DNA from 3 places in the Lactiplantibacillus sp. C232 genome. Region 2 is predicted to be linked to each of the others. Evidence: predicted binding sites of a transcription regulator. Region 2 holds the regulator's gene; each other region holds the start of a gene.
What was found. The regulator Rex, encoded in region 2, represses fermentation and respiration genes when NADH is low (regulators of the CRP and FNR family bind a similar motif). The targets are predictions, from matches to a motif close to TTGTGAANTANTTCACAA.
Positions count from the first base shown of each region.

Region 1 (5,769 bases), on a different contig from region 2:
GAGCCGGTGAATTTCACTTTAGTTGTGGGATGGACATGGTGAGTGGCAAGGTGGTGATTGCGTGATGAGCACGACGAAACGGTTTTGGATTTCATTAATATTTTCCCTGCCACTACTGGCTAATATGATTTTGATGCCCTTTGGCTGGATGCTTCCGGGTGGTGATTGGACGCAGTTGATTCTGACGACCATCATTATGGCTGTTTCGGCTCGGCCGTTCTTGCAAAGTTCGTGGGCGTCCTTTACTAAGCACCATGCCAATATGGATACTTTGGTGGCGATTGGCACCGCGACGGCTTATTTTTACAGCTTATACGCAATGGCAACGGGGCAAGCAGTCTTCTTTGAAAGTGCCGCACTTGTGACCACTTTCGTTTTGCTCGGCCAAGTCTTTGAAGAACGAATGCGGCACAACGCGTCCAGCGCGGTCGCAAAGCTAGTGGGCTTACAAGCCAAGGAAGCGGAAGTGTTACGCAATCAAGAATTTGTAAAAGTACCGTTGGATCAAGTAGTGGTCGGCGACATTATTCGGGTCAAGCCAGGCGAAAAAATTCCCGTTGATGGTGTAATTACAACTGGCCGCTCAACGGTTGATGAGTCAATGGTGACGGGAGAAAGTATGCCGGTTCAAAAAACGGTGGCGGACGCTGTCATTGGTTCAACGATTAATAGTAATGGGACCTTTCAGTTCAAAGCTAGCAAGGTCGGTGACCAGACAATGCTGGCTCAAATCGTTGAGCTCGTTAAAAAAGCACAAAACAGTCACGCACCGATTCAAAAGCTGACCGATAAAGTTTCTGATATCTTTGTGCCGATTGTGCTAATTATTGCTATCGTTACCTTCTTGACCTGGTATGTTTTCTTGAATGCTAGTCTCGCGAATGCCTTGATTTTTGCGGTCGCTGTGGTCGTGATTGCCTGCCCGTGTGCGCTAGGTTTAGCTACGCCGACCGCACTAATGGTCGGTACCGGCCGTGGTGCCAAGATGGGGATCCTGATTAAAAATGGTGAGGTCTTGGAAGCTGTCAATGACGTTAAAACGGTGATCTTTGATAAGACGGGAACGATTACGGTTGGTCACCCACAAGTGACCGATGTTATCGGCGACGAAGCCCAAGTACTGCGCGTTGCCACTAGCTTAGAGGCGGCTTCGGAACATCCTTTAGCTGCGGCAATATTAAAACGCGGCACGGCCCGTGGTATTCAAGCACCAACCGCCACGAACTTCCAAGCCATCGAGGGTAAAGGTGTGACTGCTCAAGTTGAGGGCCAATTAGCGGTGGTCGGTAATCATAAATTATTAACTGATGAGCCGATTAGTGCTGAATTACAACGCCAAGCCACTGAGCTTCAGGACGCGGCGAAAACGGTCGTGTACGTGGGCTTAAATCACGAAATCATTGGATTGATTGCCATTCAAGACGTCGCCAAATCGACGTCTGAGGTAGCCATTGCGAGTTTGAAAGCACGTGGCTTGAAGACGGTCATGTTAACCGGGGATAACGAACGGGTCGCACAAGCTGTGGCGGATCAAGTCGGTATTGATGAAGTGATTGCTGATGTGCTGCCAGGTGATAAGGCTGATCACGTTCACGCGTTCCAGAAGGCTGGCAAGGTGGCCTTTGTCGGCGATGGTATTAATGACGCCCCCGCGTTGACGGCGGCGGATGTTGGGATTGCCATGGGTTCCGGAACTGATATTGCAATCGATGCTGGTGGCATCGTGCTCGTTAAGAACGATCTGCGTGATGTTGACCGGGCGTTGGCATTGAGTAAGAAGACGTTTAACCGTATCAAACTTAATCTGTTCTGGGCTTTCGTGTACAACGTGCTCGGGATTCCAGTCGCGGCGGGCCTCTTCTTTGCCATTGGGCTGACGCTTAGCCCCGAATTGGCCGGATTAGCAATGGCCTTTAGTTCATTGTCCGTAGTCACGAGTTCGGTATTGCTAAATAAAGCTAAGATCAGTTCGAACGCCCAACCTGCGTAGACGATGAGCAGATAGCGTCGGATGAAATCGGGCTTGTTAAACAAGCAGAAATGTGTGTTAATGGTACAAAATATGCGGGTGTCTAACGCCAGTTCACGTTGTTGAGCTGGCGTTAGACACCCGCTTTTTGAGTCGACAATTTAAGGAAGAAAACTGGCTATAAATTCCTCACAATCAGTAAAAAAAAGAGTATTAGATTTACACTAATTAAGTATCATATCGTTAGTGTAAAATTAGAAGAATGCCCATTTAACGGAGATAAGTGTGGTGTTAAATGCTTTTGTAAGCGTTTGAATCAAATTGTGTATTGTGTAACAATATTAATTGTAAGCGGTTTACATACTATTTGAAACGAGGGTTTGAACATGAAAATTAAAGCAGCAGTGGTTGATAAAGTAAACGATCCATTTGTCATTAAAGATGATATTGAATTAGCTGAAATGAAAGCAACTGATTTACAAATCAAAATGGTTGCGACTGGAATTTGCCATTCTGATGAAGCAATTCGGCGGGGTGATGCGTCGTTAGGTTATCCAGTAATTTTAGGACACGAAGGTTCTGGAATCGTCGAAAAGGTCGGTTCAGAAGTAACTAATTTTGAAGTGGGCGACCATGTTATTCTATCATTTTACGCTGACGGAACATGTGATAACTGTCTGAAAGGCATGCCAACTAAATGTCGGAATTATGCCGACTATAACTTGAGTGGGACTCGTCCCGATGGTTCCGACCATTTCCAAGAAAACGGGCACCATATCAGTGATATGTTCGACCAATCTTCCTTCACGACTCATACGGTAGTTGACCAACGTAATGCGGTTAAAGTACCAAAAGAACTAGATTTACGTCGCTTGGGACCTTTAGGCTGCGGCTATGTCACCGGAAGTGGCACTGTTTTGAACAGTTTACAGCCGCGCCCAGGACAAACAATTGCAGTCTTTGGGACTGGTGCGGTTGGTTTAGCGGCAATGATGGCTGGTAAGATTTCTGGCTGTACCGAAGTGATTGCGGTCGACATTGTTGATTCACGGCTAGAACTCGCCAAAGAATTAGGTGCTACTCACGCCATTAACAGTAAGGAAGAAGATCCAGTTGAAGCAATCAAGAAGTTGACGCATGGTTACGGGGTCGACTTTGCCGTTGATACGACTGGGGTAGAACCAGTTATGGTTTCTGCAATCCACGCACTTGCTCAAGGTGGGACTGCTGCTTTGATTGCCGTTACGGCCAAAAATATCACCATTAGCTCATGGAACGATTTGTGTGTTGATGATAAGAAAGTCATTGGTGTTAACATGGGTGATGCCATCCCTGGCGTTGATATTCCACGGTTAATCGATTTCTATCAACATGGCATGTTCCCATTTGAAAAGACCGAAAAGTTCTATAAGTTTGAGGATATTAATCAAGCTAATGCTGATTCAGGTAGCGGCAAGACCATCAAACCTGTCTTGATCATTGATGAAGATTATCAACCGGGGAAATAGCTGCCGGCTGGGTGCCATCAGTTATGATGAATAACTTCTAAAACAGCGATGTCAAAAGTTGATTTTGACATCGCTGTTTTTTGCGTTAAACACAAGCCGCTTGGACGGCTTGCATAATTTGTGATTAAAATGTGCCGGTTAGGTAGATTCCTGTTCGTCAGCCGGTGCGCGTCCTATTCCGACCTCCGGGGCTGGGTGACAATTGCTGGAACGTAGCCGACGTCGATTTGAGCTAACGCCCAACCCGCGTCATCTCAAATACGAGTCTTATTCTAAGCCGGAAGTACCCCACTTCCGACTAAGAATAATTTGGCTACTGAGCATTGTCACCCAGCCCCTCCGGTCTCAAGAGTGTGAGGGGCCACGAGTTGAAGCCGAGCATTGCCTAGCCAACGGATTAATGCGGTTTTGGCATTAGTCCGTTGGCGTAGCAAGCACAGGCTTTAGTGGCCCCGAACTCGGTACAATTTGTTGTTCGCTATTTGATACTGGAACTTTAAACAAAGCGTTAGGTGTATTAAGCCCTCTGTCAAGAGCTTAAATCTTACTACACCAATTCAGGATTAGTGAGCTATCTCAATATCATTTTCACCCTGACAGTTGATTGACAAAATTATGGTTTATGAAAAACAATGACGAATTCACCAAAAGTTGGGTACGCACATGTCCGCCATTCGAACACTGTCCCGACTGGAAGGCGTTTCGGCCAATGCCCAGTGGTGAAATTTCACTTAGCAAGCGTCCTTGGCTTGGTTAGTGAAAGGCCAGTATTTGAGACGTGGGCTTCGGCTTAAATCTGTGCCCACCACGTTCCGGCAATTGGCAGAAATGCCTGGAGGTCGGTGTAGGACGAACTAACTAAACAAGTTTACGCTGAGTCGAACTTTTTCCCAGCGGTCCATAGCTGGCTGTTTTTGAATTTAAGAACCGGCAAGTTTTAATCACAAATCAGGACAAATTAATTTGCACAATGCGTGTTCTGATAGATATTCTTATCTGTGTTTGTCGGTTTATTGTTGCGGTGTTTATTTTGAATAGCGCGTCCAAACGTGGGGTGCATGGCATTGCCGAGTAACGATTCGAGTTGTAGAGAGGTCCCAATCAAATAATCGGTTCAAGAATTTACTATGAATTCTTGAACCGATTATTTGCTGTGAATGATTTAGTTAACTTTGAATGGGGGATTACTTGGCATCATATGCGGCTTGGAAAATCTTGATGATGTCTTCTTTAGTACCTTTGCGTGGGTTAGAGAAGGCGTTACCGTCTTTAAGCGCATTAGTCGCCATGTGTTCGAAGTCCTCGATCTTGGCGCCAATTTCCTTGATGGAATGCGGAATGCCAACGTCTTCGCTGAGTTGTTTCATCGCTTTGATAGCTAATTCGGCAGCATCACGAGTCGATAAGCCATCAGTGTTTTCGCCCATAATTTTGGCGAGCTCGGCGAAACGTTCGGGGCACGCGATTAGATTATATTCTTCAACGTAGGGTAAGAGCAGCGCGCAGCAGACACCGTGGGGTGCGTCATATTGGCCGCCGAGCTGGTGGGCCATGGCGTGCACGTAACCTAGATTGGCGTTGTTAAAGGCCATGCCGGCTAACATTTCAGCTTCGACCATGTGTGTCCGGGCTTCTAGGTTATGCCCATTGGCGACGGCTTCGCGTAATGATGTTTCGATTAATTTGATGGCCTGGATGCACTGTGAATCGGTAATCGGATTGTGATCGACAGAAACAAAGGGTTCGATAGCCTGGACAAAAGCATCCATGCCAGTTGCGGCCGTGAGTCCCTTAGGAACATCTAGCATGAGAGTGGGATCGTTAAAGGACACGAGTGGCATGTTACGCCATGAAGCAACGACGAACTTATAATGCGTTTCTTCATTCGTAATGACACAGTGACGGGTCAATTCAGAACCAGTCCCAGCGGTAGTGTTGACCGCAATCAGTGGTGGTAGGGCATTCTTGAGTGTTTCGATTCCTGCTAACTTAGTGATATCGTCGCCGTTAGTCATGATGATGCCGGCACCTTTTCCGGTATCGTGGGCAGAACCACCGCCAATAGTAATCAGGGAGTCCGCTTGATTGGCTTGATATAAGGCTTTAACAGCTTGAATGTTATGAATTTTAGGGTTGGGTTCAACTTGATTATAAATTACGTAGTCAATCCCGGCAGCATCCAGTGACCGCCGCACCTGAGCAACGGCGCCGTCTGGCAGACTTTCAAGAAATTTGTCGGTGACGATGACTGGCTTGTGCATACCAAGAGTTTTGGCACGCTCGCCGATTTTA
Region 1 is NZ_JAMSKZ010000012.1:52,932-58,700, reverse strand. Features, by position in the region: gene MZO41_RS11820 (cupredoxin domain-containing protein) at 1-65, shown strand, start outside; gene MZO41_RS11815 (copper-translocating P-type ATPase) at 65-1,990, shown strand; gene MZO41_RS11810 (NAD(P)-dependent alcohol dehydrogenase) at 2,356-3,477, shown strand; gene MZO41_RS11805 (iron-containing alcohol dehydrogenase) at 4,662-5,769, opposite strand, start outside.
Region 1: MZO41_RS11810 (NAD(P)-dependent alcohol dehydrogenase) is a predicted target of Rex. The motif match lies at 2,291-2,308, and genes of this name have one in related genera.

Region 2 (5,769 bases):
CGTACTTGCCACCACGTAGGCGCCACCGCCAGATGGATAAGCCCGAATAATTTGTCGGTACGACATCGTAATAGCAAACAACAGCACTAACACAAGCGCCGCCACGTACAATTGATACATCAACGCGGCCGCTGAAAGTGTAATCAAAACGGTCGTAATCTGTTCAGTACCGTAAGCCACCGATGATAGCGCATCTGACGATAGCAGCGCCAGTGCCTTGAACTTGGTGAGTGCTTGCCCACCCTCGTCCATGGTTTTTAACGGTTTCCCAATAACTAACCGCTTTAAATAACGCCACATGATAATAACTCCTTTATTCCAAAATAATTATCCCAAAGTAAACTGAGTCAAAGTAGATTCTACTACTTTACCCTGCCAAATACTACCAGTTAAATGTCGGGTGCTTCACCGCACCCACATTTTGCGTTAACGACTAATCCTACCGCTCTAATATGGATAAATCAATACCTTTATTCTAGTCGATTCACACCCTAACAGCACTAAAAAAGCACTTACTCAGCCGAGTAAGTGCTTAATGTTACGATTTGTTTACATCATACCGCCCATACCTGGGTTTGGTGCGGCTGGTGCAGCTGGTGCATTTTCTTCAGGTTTTTCAGCGACAACGGCTTCAGTCGTTAAGAGAAGGGCTGAAACAGAAGCGGCATTTTGTAAAGCAGAACGCGTTACCTTAGTTGGGTCCACGATACCAGCTTTGATCATGTCAACCCATTCATCAGTTGCGGCGTTGAAACCAACACCTGGCTTTTGTTCCTTCATCTTTTCAACGATAACAGAGCCTTCTAAACCAGCATTTTCAGCGATTTGGCGAACTGGTTCTTCCAAAGCACGTTTAACAATGTTGATCCCAGTTTGAACGTCACCAGTTTCCTTCAATGCAGCAACATCTTTGATAACGTTAATCAAAGCAGTACCACCACCAGCAACAAAGCCTTCTTCAACGGCGGCCCGAGTTGCGTTCAAAGCATCTTCAATCCGGTATTTACGTTCCTTCAATTCAGTTTCAGTAGCGGCACCGACACGAACAACGGCAACCCCACCAGCTAATTTAGCTAAACGTTCTTGTAACTTTTCTTTGTCAAAGTCAGAAGTTGTTTCACCGATTTGGTTACGGATAAATTCAACCCGTTCTGAGATAGCATCCTTGGAACCAGCGCCTTCAACAATGGTGGTGTTATCCTTAGTAACCGTAACTTTGTTGGCTTGACCTAATTGATCGATGGTCGTGTCCTTCAATTCAAGGCCAAGGTCGTCAGTGATAACCGTCCCGCCAGTTAAGATAGCGATATCTTGTAATTGTTCCTTACGCCGATCACCAAAACCGGGTGCCTTAACGGCGACAACGTTAAACGTCCCACGCATCTTGTTCAAGACTAAGGTTGGTAAAGCTTCACCAGAAATGTCATCAGCAATGATCAACAATGGCTTGCCTTGTTCAACGATGGATTGTAATAGTGGTAAGATATCTTGAATGTTTGAAATCTTCTTATCAGTAATTAAGATATATGGATTGTCAAGATCCGCTTCCATCTTATCATTATCAGTAACCATGTATTGTGATAAGTAGCCGCGGTCGAATTGCATCCCTTCAACAACGTCTAAGCTAGTATCAACACCACGTGATTCTTCAATCGTGATAACACCGTCATGACCAACTTTTTCCATGGCTTCGGCAATCAATTTACCAGTTTCTTCACTTGCTGAAGATACAGAAGCGATTTGCGCAATATCTTCTTGCGTCTTAACTTCGTGTGCCATAGCGTGTAATGAGTCAACCGCCGTCTTAGTAGCTTCTTCAATCCCACGACGAATGCCAACAGGGTTAGCACCGGCCGTAACGTTCTTCATACCTTCATTAACGATTGATTGTGTTAAGACCGTTGCAGTAGTCGTCCCATCACCAGCGATGTCATTAGTCTTTGAAGCAACTTCAGAAACTAACTTAGCACCCATGTTTTCGAAATGATCGTCTAATTCGATCGCCTTAGCAATCGTTACACCATCATTAGTAATTGTTGGTGAACCATATGATTGTTCCAAAACAACGTTGCGACCCTTAGGACCTAACGTTGACTTAACTGTGTCAGCTAATTGATCGACACCTTTTAGCATCGCTGAACGTGCATCTTCAGAGAACTTTAATTCTTTAGCCATTATCTCTATTCACCTCATGAATTTAATTTATTTTAAGTTGCGCAATTTAAATGGATTAGTCTTCGATTGCAACGATATCTTTTTCGTGCAATACCAAATACTTAGCACCTTGATACTTGACTTCGGTACCGGCATACTTATCGAATAATACTTGATCGCCGACCTTCACGCTGGGGTCAACTTTTGTCCCGTTATCTAAAACACGACCGTCATTGACGGCAACAACCTTACCGCTTTGGGGCTTTTCCTTAGCGTTATTGGCAATGACAATACCGCCAATTGTTTGTTCTTCTTCTTCTTGTTGTTGCAAGATAACGCGATCTCCTAATGGTTTTAACACGTGAATCCCTCCATTTATTCTTTTTTAGCACTCCTCAACCTCAAGTGCTAATTACATTGTCAACTATATCATTTTAATTCAAGATTGCAAGTGATTTGTCAATTATTAGTCAAAGAATGTCAAATCGACTATAATGAATACTATTGAAGTATCAATAAATCTTAAATCAAACTTTTAAAAGGACGTGACTTGATGGTTAATCGCCGCCAATCAATCTTTATTCTTATCATCTACTTTATTATTTACGCACTACCGAGCGTCCTTGTGACTGCTTTCCATCAGCTAGGGGCCCAAGTATTCGTGATTCAAACGGTCGACTACTTAGTCGGTGCAATCCTACTCATCTGGTTGGCGAGTCGCATGCGGACAAAAAACGTTGTTGAAAAACAACCAAGTAACTGGTTCATGACGTTCATCTGGGGATTGATCGGTCTTGTCCTAGTCATCATTGGTCAAGTCATCATTTTAAAAATGACGGCTTTACTGGGACAGTCAACAGCGTCAACCAACACGACCACCCTCTTAACTGTTGGGCAACAATATCCCGCTTTCTTCTTAGCCATCATTGTCGGTGCCCCGATTATGGAAGAAATCGTCTTCCGCAAAGTTATCTTTGGCAATCTAAGTGCGGTTACTGGTCAGATTGGGGCGGCCTTGATTTCTAGTGTGTTATTTAGCTTTGCACATGCGGATGGTCACTTTATCCTCTATGCCTTTATCGGGTTATTATTCTGCTGGTTATACCAGCACACCGGTCGGATTCAAACATCGATGACGGCCCACATCCTAATGAACGCATCGGTTGTGTTACCCACGTTATTAGGCTTACTGCACTAGTATCATTACTAGGTAGCGCTAACCTAGCGTTTCAACGTTAATTTTCACCGAATATTTATACGTTACAATCAATGATTCGTGATCTAAGTATGTTAAAAAAGCTTCCCTGAATAATTCAGAGAAGCCTTTTTATAGCCATTTAATTTCAAAGATAAAGCGAGTTATTAATCTTCAGTCTCATTTTCATCGTCATTACCATTGTCACCTAATTGCTGACCGTAATGTTCAATGAAGTAGATCAATGTTTGTAATTCGTTGGTCAAATCAACGTTCTGAACCCGTACTGTCTCAGGAACGGAGATTCGTAACGGCGTAAAGTTCATGATTCCTTTGACGTTTGCATCAACCAAGTCATCGGTAATTTTCTGAACAACCGTGGTTGGCACCGTTAAGATAGCAATCTCAATCTGTTGTTCGATCAATTGCTTTTTGAGCTCCGTCATTGGGTACACTGGAACCCCACTTTGGACTGTATTGGCAATCGCCTCGTTGACATCAAATGCTGCTGAAATGCGGACATTACTGTTTTTGTGAAAATTAAAGTTCAGTAGGGCGTGGCCCAAATTACCGACCCCAATTAAAGCAACATTCGTTAAGGTGTCTTGATTTAAAATCTTTTTGAAAAATGCAAGTAACGTTTCAACATCGTATCCATACCCTCGTTTGCCGAGCGCCCCAAAATACGAGAAATCTCGCCGAATCGTTGCTGAATCTACTTTAACCGCCTCGGACAACTCGGTCGATGAGACCCGCTTCTTATCTGCATCTAGCAAGATATTTAAATAGCGGTAATAAATCGGTAACCGTTTTGCCGTTGCCCGTGGAATTTTTGTTTCTGCCATTCGGACGTGTCCTCCTAATTAAAAGTTTGTGAATTTGCTGACACTATTCTAGCATAACGCGTGACTTTGTGAAATAATAATTACTTATTATTCCGAATAATTGGGTCAGGCCGTTACAATATGCTACAATTATGTCACGAATTAAATGTGAAAGGAGCTTAATAAAGCGTGATTTTACTACAAGTACAGCAAGTTATGCGGCGTTTTGGCGCCGATGTCTTGTTCGATAACGTACAAATGGATATTCAAGAACACGCTCGGGTGGCCCTCGTCGGTCGAAACGGGGCCGGAAAATCAACCTTACTTAAAATGATTGCCGGCGAAACGGTACCGGACGAAGGCCAGATTTCAATGCGCAAGGGCTTAACAATCGGTTACTTGGCGCAAGACCAAGGACTGGATAGTAACAATACGATTTGGGAAGAAATGAGTAGTGTCTTTGCTGAGTTACATGCCATCGAAAAACGGATGCACCAGCTCGAAAATCAATTGAGCGACCCCGCAATCATGAATGATGAGCAGGCTTATCAACAGACCCTGAAAACCTATGATCAGATTCAAACTGGATTTCAACAAAAAAACGGGTACGGCTACCAAGCTGAGATTCGGGGCGTGTTGCACGGCTTCCAATTCGACGCCGATGTGTACGATAAGTCGGTGACGGCACTATCCGGTGGACAAAAGACCCAGTTGGCCTTGGCCAAGTTGTTACTTGAAAAACGGGACTTGCTTATCCTTGACGAACCGACGAACCACTTGGACGTCGAAACTCTTACTTGGTTGGAAAGCTATCTCCAGTCTTACTCTGGTGCGCTGCTAATCGTTAGCCATGACCGTTATTTCTTAGACCGGGTCGTTAACGAAGTCTATGACTTATCACACCATGAAATGGTGCACTACACTGGTAACTACGACCAGTTTGTGCAAGAAAAAGCGGCTCGAATCCAAGCACAATGGAAACATTATGAAAAGCAACAAGCGGAGATCAGCAAGCTTGAAGACTTTGTTAATCGTAACATCGTGCGTGCTTCTACGACAAAACGGGCCCAGGCTCGGCGTAAGCAGTTAGCAAAGATGGACCGCCTTGACCGCCCTGATAGTGACGAGAAGACTGCCCACTTTGGCTTTCATGCGGCTAAACAAAGCGGCAACATTGTGTTGACCGTCAAAGATGCAGCCGTGGGCTATGATGGTCAGATTCTTTCGGAACCCGACAACTTGAATATTAAGAAACATGAAGCTATTGCCATTGTTGGACCGAACGGTATTGGAAAATCGACTTTCCTAAAGAGTATTTTGGGACAGATTCCATTCATTAAAGGCCAGGCCGTTTTTGGCACCAACGTCGTTACGGGCTACTACGATCAAGAGCAACGTAATTTAAACGACAAAAAAACCGTCCTCAGTGAACTTTGGGATGAACATCCCACCACTCCTGAAAAAGACATTCGTACCATTTTGGGCAGTTTTCTCTTCACTGGTGAAGATGTTGATAAACCCGTTCATGCCCTATCTGGTGGAGAACGAGCCCGGTTACTGTTGACCAAACTTGCCATGCAAAATGACAACTTCTTA
Region 2 is NZ_JAMSKZ010000006.1:62,041-67,809, reverse strand. Features, by position in the region: gene kimA (potassium transporter KimA) at 1-300, opposite strand, end outside; gene groL (chaperonin GroEL) at 550-2,175, opposite strand; gene groES (co-chaperone GroES) at 2,231-2,515, opposite strand; gene MZO41_RS07540 (CPBP family intramembrane glutamic endopeptidase) at 2,708-3,352, shown strand; gene MZO41_RS07535 (redox-sensing transcriptional repressor Rex) at 3,517-4,194, opposite strand; gene MZO41_RS07530 (ABC-F family ATP-binding cassette domain-containing protein) at 4,363-5,769, shown strand, end outside.

Region 3 (5,769 bases), on a different contig from region 2:
CGCCGCATCTGTCCACCAGAGAGGTCAAACGGTGACCGCGTCAGTAACGACTCGTCTAACCCAACTAAAGCCAACATTTCAGCCGCAGTTTTCAAAGCATCCGCTTCGCTGGCCCCAAAATTCTGGGGCCCGAATGCAATGTCTTTGGCCACCGTTTCTTCAAACAACTGACTTTCTGGAAACTGAAAGACGATGCCCACGTGTTGCCGCAATCGTTTCAAATCCTTATTACTCGTCGTTGGCGTAATGACCCGTTCACCAATCGTGACCGTTCCACTAGTCGGTTTGAGTAAGGCGTTCAAATGCTGTAAAAGTGTAGACTTACCACTCCCCGTATGACCAATCAAAGCCGTATAAGAGCCGGTGGGAATGGTGACGTTAATATCAGTTAACGCCTTAGTTTCGAACGGCGTACCCGGTTGGTAAGTAAAATCTACTTGTTTGAACGTAATTGCCATAACCAGTCCGCCATTCCTTTCTCTGTTAAATACTGTGCGGGCACTTGAACACCCTGCCGCTTTAGCGCTGCTTTTAAGCGCTCAGCATATGGCATGTCCAATCCCATCTTAATTAAGGCTTCTCCATGCTGAAAAATTTCCGCTGGAGTCCCCTCTTCCTTAACCTCACCGTCATTGATCACTAAGACCCGATTAGCGCTGGCCGCTTCGTCAATATCATGCGTAATTGACAAGACCGTTAACGCTGAATTAGCCTTCATATCGCGAATCGTCGTCAATACTTCCTGACGACCACGGGGATCCAACATTGACGTCGCTTCGTCCAGAATCAAAATCTGAGGCCGCGCCGCTATCATACCAGCCAGCGCCACCCGTTGTTTTTGACCACCTGACAAACGTGCCGGTTCACGTGTCGCAAAATCCTGCATGTTGACTTGTTCTAGAGCCGCCTGTACCCGCGTTAGCATCTCAGGACGCGGCACGCCCTGGTTTTCAAGGCTAAACGCAACATCATCGGCAACGGTTGCCCCAACGAATTGGTTATCTGGGTTTTGGAAAACCATCCCAATTTTGCGCCGAATGTCCCAAACGGTTTCTTCAGATAATACTTGACCATCAACCGTAATCGTTCCGGCCGCTGGTGCTAACAGTCCGTTTAAATTCTTGGCCAAGGTCGACTTACCAGAACCGTTATGGCCGACAATGGCGACCCATTCACCCGGCATGACCGTAAATGAAATATCGTGTAACGTTAACTGATCCGTAGCTTGTTGCGGGTAACGATAATCTAAATGTTTAACGTCAATAATCGGACTCACCATTGTCCCTCATTTCCTTAAAATTCATGGTTATTATCATAACATATCTGACGGAACTTGTAGTAACTGAACTTCACGTCCAATCTTACTTTAAATCAGTGGCTGGCCCGTATTTGTAACCAGCATCGCCAAACAGCGTGAACTGCTTCTTCAAGTTATTGGAGACGTATACTTTTTTATCCTTGGTAATAAAAATGGCCCCAATACCTTGATCCGCTTTACCATTAATGTACTTCATCCCGCCTTTGAGGCCTTTGTCAAAGGTGGCCGTCGATAGTGCATCGCCATCCACCGACTTCTTCGAGATGATGGAAACGCCCATCAAATTGTTTTGATAAGGGGCCCCTGTTTGTGGGTCCATCAAATGACTGTAAACTTTACCATTCTTCTTCAAATAGCGTTCATAGATCCCAGAAGTAACGATTGACTTATTCTTAGCAGGTAGTGAGCCAATGGCCGTACCCCGTGACGCTTTTGGATCTTGGATACCGACTGTCCAGTTACCTGACTTCGTTCCTTTAGGGCTGTCACCCAGAACATAAATATTACCACCGAGGTCAATAATGGCCGTTGAAACCCCATGATTTAATAAGTACGTCTTCACTTGATCGGTCATGTAACCCTTGGCAATCCCACCAAGGTCTAGTTGCATTCCCTTTTCTTCTAGATAAACGGTCCGTTTCTTGTCATTTAATTTAACTTTTTTGTAGTCTACCAGCTTAACGTTCTTGTCAATTTCTTGTTGAGTGGGCACCTTGGCATCAGAAAATCCAATATGCCAGAGTGATGTGATCGGGCCAATGGCTAAATCAAAGGATTCGTCTGAATTCTTACTATAATAGTAAGCTGCTTTGATCATTGGGTAGATATCCTTGCTGACAGCCACTGGCTTTTTACCGGCAGCGGCGTTGATCTTATCAATTTCAGATCCTTTTTGATTGACCGTAATTTCCTTAGCTTCCGTTTTCAACAGCTTAAACGCCCCAGCTAACACGTTATCCTTACCCTTATTATAAATCCGCAACGTGACAACTGTGCCCATCATGAACTGGGTATCCTCGATCGGCGTCTTGACGACCTTAGTTGGTTTGGGTCGGCTACTAGCAGCATTTTTGCGACTCGTACTCGTCCCACACGCCGTCAATGGCACGATCATTGCAACAATTAATCCAATTCGAACCCATTTTTTTAGCTTCATTCCAATACTTCCCCTATTTTTAATTTCAATTGTCATTATACCAAAGTCTTGATTCATCCGGTGAGACTGTTTGCGCGTCATCCAAGCTTTTCTACGCTAGTCTGACATCAGCGCACCTACAGCAAACGGTACAACTCGACGGTCGGGTTTGTACTACCACAGCCATTTTGCACTTAACATTCACCGCCACTATTATTTTTTAAACCAATATCCATGTATGGATTTAGCTTGCTCAAAGTCGTGCCCAACTGAGTGACAAACTTTTGTGGTTGCTCAATTAAAAACAAAAGGCCCTCAGCATGCGCCTCAGGCCTCAAAAGAATCTAATAATTAAATTGCTTATTCAGAGAAAATCATGTTGTCAACAGTAATCGTGTTGGTGTCACCCTTTTGTGCCGCGTTTTGTAATTGTTCCGCGTACATAATAAAGGTGTTAGAGGATTCAGTGGCACCCGTGACAACGTCAACCTTAGTTGGATCACTACTCTTAACTAATGACTTGTTCAAAGCTGGTTGATAAGTCTTAGGGTTAGTCTTAGCAACCTTCTTCATTTGCTTGTTGTAAGCTGCATCGTCAACTTTGGACTTGCCATTCTTGTTCACTTGGTTATATTCAGACTTCGTAATCTTATTATCCTTGACCGTGATTGCGAAAGTAACTTTGTAACCGTGTGAGTAGTTCTTTTCGTTCAACTTGTAGGTACCATCTTTCATCTTGGCACCATTGTCAATCTTAATGGTCGACTTGTTACCCGCTTGGGCAGCTTGAACTAATTGTTGTGTGTAGTTTTGGAAGGTCTTTGATGATTCAGTCGCACCAGTCACAACATCAATGGAGCCCACGTTACCAGTAGCGGCAGAGCCCGTCAGCGTCTTGTTTAACTTAGGCATGTAAGTCTTGGGGTTAGTCCCAGCGATCTTCTTCATTTGTTTGTTATATGAAGTATCATCAACTTTGGACTTGCCGTTCTTGTTCACTTGGTCATAACTGGACTTAGTGATTTTACCGTTGTTATTAACTGTGATACTCATCTTGGTCCGATAACCATGTGAATAATTTTCTTCTTCAAGGTTATAAGTACCCGCTTTCATTTTGCTGCCAGCAGTTAATTTAGCAACCTTAGTTGTCTTAGCTGATGAACTTGAAGATGAACTCTTCTTGGATGAACTCGAGCTAGAACTTGAAGAACTGCTGCCACAACCTGCTAAAGCTAAAGCTGAAATTGCAACAACTGAAGCACCCGTAATAACTGATTTGAATTTCATGATATCCCACTCCTAACCTTTTTGTATGAAAATTCACATTAATCTTAACGTTTAAACTGGTAATAGTCAATCCCATTCCATTAAAAAAATGATATTTTAGCCTAATAATAGCGGTATTGACAACGTTTTCCGTTCAAACCTCGATGCCACTATTTTCGCGGCTTAGATAATGTGATAGTTTATGCATTCTTTCCCATAATCCATAGACAACCGCTTACATTATCGTTATAATTATTAGTGGAATTATCTTTTTACACTATTATTCAAGGGAGTTGTTACGCAATGGCAAAGAAAAATATTGTCGTTGTCGGTGCGGGGTTTGCTGGTGTTTACGCAACCAAGAAACTGTCTAAGCATTTCAAAAAAAATGCAGACGTCGAGATTACGTTGATTGACCGGCATTCATACTTCACGTATATGACTGAATTACATGAAGTTGCTACCGAACGGGTGGAACCTGAGCATATCCAATATGATTTGCAACGGTTGTTCGCACGGCGAAAAAACGTTCGTCTCGTGACCGATACCGTGACGGGCATCGACAAAAAGGCACAAACAGTTACTACCGAACACGGAAGTTATCAATATGATCAACTTTTAATTAGTTTGGGTGGGGAATCCAATGACTTTGGGACTCCCGGTGTTAAGGAACACGGCTTCGAATTGTGGTCCTTCGAACAAGCGATGGCATTGCGCGCTCACTTATCTGCAATTATTCGGCGGGGGGCGGCGGAGCTCGACCCTGCTAAGCGCAAAGCCATGTTGACCTTTACAGTCTGTGGTTCTGGTTTTACTGGTTCTGAACTGATTGGTGAATTAATCGAATATCGTGATGTTTTGGCTCGAGACAACAAGCTCGATCCAAGTGAAATCACGCTCCAATTGGTCGAAGCAGCGCCGACTATTATTAACATGCTCAACCGGACGCAAGCCGGTAAGGCCGCTAAGTACATGGAAAAACATGGTGTCAAAATCATGACGAACTCCATGATTACCGAAGTCTGTGAAGACCATGTTAACTTAAAAGGCAAGGATCCAATTCCAACCTACACGTTAATCTGGACAGCCGGTGTTCGTGCTAATAGTATCGTTAAAAAGTTCGGCATTGAAACTAACCCCCGCGGTGGTCGCTTGATGGCCAATGAATTCATGCAAGCTAAGGATTGTAACAATATCTTCTTAGCCGGTGATTCAACCAGCTACCAAGAACCTGACCAACCACGGCCAGTCCCACAAATCGTTCAAGGGGCTGAAGAAACCGCAGCTAAGGCCGTCGAAGGTATTATTAAGAACGTTGACCAGACTGACGTTACGATCAAGCCATTTAAGGGCGCTTATCAAGCATCCGTCGACTCAATTGGTTCAAAATATGCCGTTGCACAAGTTTTAGAGAAGTGGAACGTCTCTGGTTTTATTGCCGTGCTTTTAAAACACGCCATCAACTGGATGTACTACGTTCAGATTTTCTCAGGTTACTACCTATTCCAGTACTTCATGCACGAATTCTTCCGGACTCGTAATAACCGTAACGTCTTCCGCGGTTGGGTCTCACGGGCTGGTAACGTACTCTGGAGTGTGCCACTGCGGTTCTTCTATGGTGCCATGTGGTTATGGGACTGCTGGACTAAAGTTCAGGGATCTGAATCCTGGTTCACTGACAAGTTACGGTTACCATTCGAATGGATTACCGTGGCCGCAACCAGTGGTGCCTCTCAAGCAACTAAAGCCGCTGCAACCAGTGGTGCTTCTGAAGCTGCCACGTCAACCGTTAAAGCCGCTAAGGGTGTCTTCAGTCTTTCATACATGTACGGTAAAGAACCCCTGATGGTCTTTGACAAAATGCCACATTGGTTCGAATCAATTACCAAGGTCTTCATTCCGAACATGCAAATGGCCCTCTTCTTCCAGAAATTCATGACTTGTGTTGAAATCGTCATTGCATTATGTATTTTCTTCGGACTCTTTACTTGGTTTGCTAACGCAGTCACCATTGGCTTAGTTGTCGTCTTCTGCTTATCTGGCATGTTCT
Region 3 is NZ_JAMSKZ010000017.1:22,318-28,086, reverse strand. Features, by position in the region: gene MZO41_RS13840 (energy-coupling factor ABC transporter ATP-binding protein) at 1-458, opposite strand, end outside; gene MZO41_RS13835 (energy-coupling factor ABC transporter ATP-binding protein) at 434-1,276, opposite strand; gene MZO41_RS13830 (FAD:protein FMN transferase) at 1,362-2,474, opposite strand; gene pplA (extracellular electron transfer flavoprotein PplA) at 2,814-3,740, opposite strand; gene MZO41_RS13820 (NAD(P)/FAD-dependent oxidoreductase) at 4,023-5,769, shown strand, end outside.
Region 3: pplA (extracellular electron transfer flavoprotein PplA) is a predicted target of Rex. The motif match lies at 3,762-3,779, and genes of this name have one in related genera.